2 linked regions of the Granulosicoccus antarcticus IMCC3135 genome follow. Each later gene encodes a partner of the first gene's protein in a complex. Links are inferred from orthologs where the notes say so. Each region holds a gene or a part of one and is shown in the gene's direction. Other genes may lie near its edges.

Region 1 (2,922 bases):
GTGCCCACGGCGGCCCCGGCCAGCAGGCGAGCCTGACCGTCCTTGCAGGCATTCGGAAAATCCTGTGCCTTGCGAATATCCTTAACGGTGATCATGCCGCGCAGTTCGAAGTCGTCATTGACGATTAGCACCTTTTCGATCCGGTGCTTGTGCAATTGTTCGATAGCTTCACTGCGAGGCGCACTTTCATGCACCGTCACCAGTCGCTCGCGCGGCGTCATGATGGCGGAAACCGGTTGATCCAGACGCGTTTCGAAACGCAGATCACGCTGGGTCACGATGCCGGCCAGTGTCTTGCCTTGCACCACTGGCAATCCGGATATGCCGTGCTGGGCAATCATATCCATGACCTGACGGATGGTGGTATCAGGCGTAATCGTGATGGGTTCGGTCACCACACCACTTTCATGCTTCTTGACGCGTGAGACTTCAGCAGCCTGACGTTCAATGGACAGATTCTTGTGGATGATGCCGATACCACCTTCCTGCGCCAGAGCGATCGCAAGACGTGATTCGGTTACGGTATCCATCGCGGCAGAGAGCAGCGGGATATTCAGTCGCAGGGACCGGGTGAGTTGTGTTGACAGGTCGACATCGCGTGGCAAAACCTGCGAATGCCGAGGTGTCAGCAGAACATCGTCGAAAGTGAGAGCTTCTTGGGTGACGAGCATCGATTAAGACAACCATAGGGGCAGACAGGATGCGGGCGAAGTATACAGTGATTACAGGCCTTGCCGGTGTATGCTTCACACCGTGGATAAAAAGATATTTACAGTCAGCCGCCTGAATCAGGAAGTTCAACGACTTCTGGAAACCGGATTCGGCACACTTTGGCTACAGGGCGAGCTTTCCAACTTCAGCCGACCGGCCAGTGGGCACTTTTATTTCACCCTGAAAGACAGCCAGGCACAAATACGTTGCGCCATGTTCAAAGGTCGCAACCGTTATATCGACTTCCAGCCAGAAAACGGCGAAGCCGTCATTGTGCGCGGCAAATTGGGTCTTTACGCTGCGCGTGGTGATTACCAGCTGATCGTGGAGCACATGGAACCTGCCGGTGCCGGCAAGCTGCAGGCAGCCTTTGAAGCGACCAAGCGCAAGCTGGATGAGCTGGGCTGGTTTTCCCAGGATCTGAAACAGACGGTTCCGGCCCTGCCCCGCACCATCGGCGTGGTGACCTCACCCACCGGTGCAGCACTGCGAGATGTGCTGCAAGTGCTGGCGCGGCGTTATCGTCAGGCCGATATCATCATCTACCCGACCCTGACTCAGGGCGCAGCAGCCGCACCCGCCATCGTCCGAGCTTTGCAACAGGCCAACCGGCGCGCAGAAACCGATGTCCTGCTATTGGTTCGCGGCGGTGGTTCTCTCGAGGACTTATGGGCCTTCAACGAAGTCGCCGTGGCTGAAGCCATCAAGGACAGCGTCATCCCTGTGGTGGCAGGCATCGGCCACGAAGTCGACATCACCATCAGCGATCTGGTTGCAGACCTGCGCGCACCCACGCCCTCGGCGGCCGCAGAACTGGCAACCCCTGACGGCAACAGCCTGCAGCACCGTGTCAGCGCAGCCTCCAAGGCCCTCTATCGGGCGAACCAGGCCCGCCTCGACGACAGTCGCCAGCGCTTGAACCAGCAACTCGCTCGACTACACCTGCGCCACCCCGAGCGTCGCTTGCGAGAACAGGCACAACGTGCCGATGAACTGGAAATGCGTTTGACTCGGGCCTGGGATGCACAGAAACAACGCCGTATGTCGCGCCAGCAGGCCCTCAGAGCCCGCCTGGAAGCGAGTTCACCCGCTGTTCGCCTTGCACGCCATCAAGCTCTCTGGCAGGCTATGGAAGCTCGAATGCGCGTCGCCATCGGTAAACGGCAAGATCGTGCTCGCTCACGTTTCGAAATCATGGCACGAGCGCTGCATGCTGTTAGCCCTCTCGGTGTGCTGGAACGTGGTTATGCACTAGTCAGAAAAGATGGAAATATCGTGTCGCAGGTCAGCAGCTTGCAGCCTGGCGACAAAATTACAACCAGGCTCTCAAATGGTGAATTCAGTGCCATTGTGAGCAGTACAGACTCTTTGAAACCTTGAATATTACCTACACAACTATTGCTTTTTCTTCAAATAACTGGTAAAAAGCGGCGCTGCGAAATTTGTGACTAGAGTAGGTAGTCACATGGCAACAATCACGTCCAAGAGAGCTGCTGGCACTCGTGCCACAAAGCTTCGGGTTCGAACATGAAGACCGGAAGTACACCAGCCGCCGAAAAGGCTTCTACGGAGAATATTGCCTTGTCCCCTACCTCTGAAAACAAGCCCGCCAAGAACAAAGCCAGTAGTAAAAAAACTGCGGCTAAAAATACTGACATAGACAACGACCAAGTCGACGCTGAAGAAGATTCAGCCGGGAAGTCAGCTTCTGCCATCGGTAGTACATCTACCTCAACGAAGGTTTCAAAAAAGAAAGTGCCTGTGTCCAAAACCAAGAAAGTTGCTGCAGCCCCTGTAGTGAACAATGATTATGATGATGATGACGGTGACGATGAGCTGGAGGTCTCCAGCAAATCCACGGTTGTCCCTTACGAGCGCGGCAACGGCCATTACATGACCAACGAGCAGCTGCAGGAATTCAGTCAGAAACTGGCCGAATGGAAGCAGCAGCTGATGGAAGAAGTGGATCGTACTGTGGGGCACATGAAAGATGATGCCACCAACTTTCCTGACCCGAACGATCGTGCCACACAGGAAGAAGAATTCAGTCTGGAACTGCGCACCCGAGATCGGGAAAGAAAGCTGATCAAGAAAATCAACGAAGCCCAGAAGCGCATTGATGACGATGAGTATGGTTACTGCGAAACCTGTGGCATCGAAATAGGCGTCAAACGTCTAACAGCACGCCCCACTGCCGAGCTCTGCATAGAT
Region 2 (3,346 bases), 890 kb from region 1 along the record:
TGATGTTCACAACTGTCACGCGCTCAGTCGCCACACTGCTACCCAAACATGACACACTTCCGCTATGTCGAAAGTCAAGCAACGCTATCAATGTACCGCCTGCGGCGCAATATCCTCAAAATGGAGTGGCCAATGCGCAGACTGCGGTGAATGGAACTCGCTGGAAGAATCTACAGCAGTTGTAGGCCCTGCCAGCACAGCAACGGCGGCGGCCACCAATGCCCGCTACGGTGGCTACGCTGGTGGTAATGGCATCACCAATGCCTCCGATGTCACCATGGTCGAGCAGGCACGTGTCAGCACGGGACTCTCCGAACTTGACCGTGTGCTGGGGGGTGGACTGGTCTCGGGTTCAGTGACACTGCTTGGCGGCGATCCGGGTATCGGCAAGTCAACCTTGCTGATCCAGAGCCTGGCCTATCTGAGTGAGCAGCGTCGTGTGCTGTACATCACCGGTGAAGAATCCTTGCAACAGGTCACACTCAGGGCACGACGTCTGAACTTGCCAGAGAAGAATCTGCGGCTACTGGCAGAGACTCAGGTAGAAGCCATTCTTGGCCATGCCAGCCAGGAAAAGCCGGATGTCATGGTCATTGACTCCATTCAGACAATGTATACCGAGCTGCTGAGTTCGGCGCCTGGAGCCGTTGCCCAGGTACGCGAAAGTGCAGCCCGACTGGTGCGTTACGCCAAACAGACAGGTACGGCCATCTTTCTGGTTGGGCATGTCACCAAGGAAGGCGCATTGGCAGGTCCGCGAGTGCTGGAACACATGGTCGATACCGTCCTGTATTTCGAAGGCGACCCCGGCAGCCGCTATCGAGTCATTCGTGCTGTCAAGAACCGCTTTGGCGCTGTTAATGAGCTGGGTGTCTTTGCCATGGATGAGTCGGGCTTGAAGGCCGTCAAGAACCCATCTGCCATTTTCCTGTCCCGGCATCCGGAGCCGGTCAGCGGCAGTGTCATCATGGTTACGCGAGAAGGTACAAGACCCATGCTGGTGGAGGCCCAGGCGCTGGTGGATACCAGCCACTCAGGCAGTCCTCGGCGCGTCTCTCTGGGACTGGAACAGAACCGCCTGTCAATGTTGCTGGCTGTCATGCATCGCCATGCAGGCATTGCCATGTTTGACCAGGATGTCTATGTCAACGTGGTCGGAGGCGTTCGTATATCCGAAACCGCTGCCGACCTGCCCGTCCTGCTGGCGGCTCTGTCATCTTTTCGCACACGCCCTCTGCCCAGTGACCTTGTGGTATTTGGTGAAGTCGGCCTGGCAGGCGAGGTTCGCCCGGTCTCCAATGGTGAGGAACGCTTGCAGGAGTCCGTCAAACACGGATTCAAGCGAGCGATCGTCCCCTATGGCAACCTGCCCAAAAAAGCCATCAAGGGGCTGCAGGTGGATGGCATTCATCGCCTGCATGAGGCCATCGATCTGCTGGACTAGACTGGCCAGACAGCCAGTGCGCAGAGCACTGGCTTGCCTGCAACATCACCTGCAACATCACACGAGGCTGCCGGATGAGCGCCAATCCCGTAAACTACGACTTGAGCACACCAGAAGAGTACGCACGTGTCGCAGAAAACGCGAAAAATACCCAAGTCCACCAAGTTCGAAGACGCACTCGGCGAACTGGAAACCCTCGTTGAGTCACTGGAAAGCGGCGATCAGTCACTGGAAAGTTCTCTGGAGCAATTCGAGCGTGGTGTCGCTTTGTCGCGCTTCTGCCAGCAAAGCCTGAGCGAAGCTGAACAGAAAGTGAAAATACTCATGGATGACACCGCCGAGGACTCAGCGGACAATGATGGCTTGGCAGACTTCGAACCTGTTGCGGAAAATTGATGTCAACTCTGACTCCTACCCCTATTCAGGTCGACGCAGCTTTCACTGAAACTCTCAAGATCTATCAGCAACGTGTCGACGCAGCCTTGCTTCTGCATTTGCCGGATCCCAAAATCAGTGGCACCCGACTGCCCTCAGCCATGCGTTACTCGGTAACCAATGGCGGCAAGCGCATACGTCCGATACTCACCTATGCCACTGGCAAGGCTCTGGGCCTGTCACTTGATCGGGTCGATGTCGCCGCCTGCTCTCTTGAAATGATGCACGCCTATTCTCTGGTCCATGACGATCTGCCTGCCATGGATGATGATGATTTGAGGCGGGGCAAGCCTACCTGTCACAAGGCATTTGATGAGGCGACCGCTATTCTGGCAGGCGATGCTCTGCAAGCGCTGGCATTCACGATTCTGGCCTTGAATCGCGACCCTCTGGTGTCCGCCACGGCCAAATTGCGCATGGTCGAAATTCTGGGTCAAGCCAGTGGTGCCCACGGCATGGCTGCAGGCCAGGCCATTGATCTGGAATCGGTCGGTCGCAAGCTGACATTGGCCGAGCTGGAAAACATGCACAATCACAAAACCGGGGCCCTGATCAAAGCCAGCGTACTGCTACCTGCCATGCTGGCTGATCCCGAGACGTCAGAATTACAGACCAGGCTGGAAAATTACGCAGGGGCCGTCGGTCTGTGCTTCCAGATTGTGGACGACATTCTGGATGTCGTCAGCGATACTGAAACGCTTGGCAAGAAACAGGGTGCCGACATTGCCCTGAACAAACCCACCTACCCGGCACTGCTAGGCCTGGAGGGCGCTCGCGAGCATGCTCAGAATATGCACCAGACAGCCTTGTCACAGCTCGACGGGCTCGGACCGGATTTTGACGAACTGCGAATGCTTTCGGCCTATATTGTGCAACGTAATTTTTAGACAAGGCTTTCAGCACGCTGCCAATCAGCCGATTCAGCGCTAAAACTGCCAATACACACTTTCGCCAATCGCGCTAGCACAGGCTGACGGCCGCGTCAAAGTAATGGGAATTTCACACGTTTTTGCAACTCGGGTTGTAATTTGAGTCTTACAACAGTGATAATCCGCGTTACGTATCTAATGTGACACCATGACCAAAGCGACGGATTACCCCCTGTTGGACCGCATTGACGCACCGTCAGACCTGCGCAAGCTCGATGTGAACCAGCTCCCTGCTCTATCTCACGAATTGAGAAATTTCGTGGTGGAGTCCGTGTCACGTACTGGCGGCCACCTGGGCTCCAGTCTGGGCACCATCGAGCTGACCATTGCCATCCACTATGTCTATAACACCCCGCGAGACAAGCTCGTCTGGGATGTGGGGCATCAGACCTATGGCCACAAGATTCTGACCGGTCGACGCCATCAGATGCCAAGCATGCGCAAGCAAGGTGGCCTGGCAGGTTTCCCCAATCGCGCTGAGAGCGAGTACGACACTTTCGGTGTCGGGCACTCCAGCACATCCATCAGTGCGGCTCTG

The links.
Region 2: the proteins of xseA (region 1) and IMCC3135_RS29735 are in contact, whole or in part, in a cryo-EM structure (PDB 8TXR), measured with the Escherichia coli proteins. The link is inferred for Granulosicoccus antarcticus IMCC3135 from one-to-one orthologs.

What each region holds. Positions count from the first base shown.
Region 1 is NZ_CP018632.1:5,973,629-5,976,550, forward strand. It holds xseA (exodeoxyribonuclease VII large subunit), read left to right. Parts: upstream 1-753; coding sequence 754-2,091; downstream 2,092-2,922. Other genes in the region: guaB (IMP dehydrogenase), read right to left, coding at 1-671; dksA (RNA polymerase-binding protein DksA), read left to right, coding at 2,548-2,922. UniProt on the Escherichia coli protein: Bidirectionally degrades single-stranded DNA into large acid-insoluble oligonucleotides, which are then degraded further into small acid-soluble oligonucleotides.
Region 2 is NZ_CP018632.1:6,863,775-6,867,120, forward strand. The notes cover bases 342-3,205. They hold IMCC3135_RS29735 (exodeoxyribonuclease VII small subunit), read left to right. Parts: upstream 342-1,570; coding sequence 1,571-1,840; downstream 1,841-3,205. Other genes in these bases: radA (DNA repair protein RadA), read left to right, coding at 342-1,444; ispA ((2E,6E)-farnesyl diphosphate synthase), read left to right, coding at 1,840-2,766; dxs (1-deoxy-D-xylulose-5-phosphate synthase), read left to right, coding at 2,957-3,205. Also shown: more of radA, read left to right, coding at 65-341; more of dxs, read left to right, coding at 3,206-3,346. UniProt on the Escherichia coli protein: Bidirectionally degrades single-stranded DNA into large acid-insoluble oligonucleotides, which are then degraded further into small acid-soluble oligonucleotides.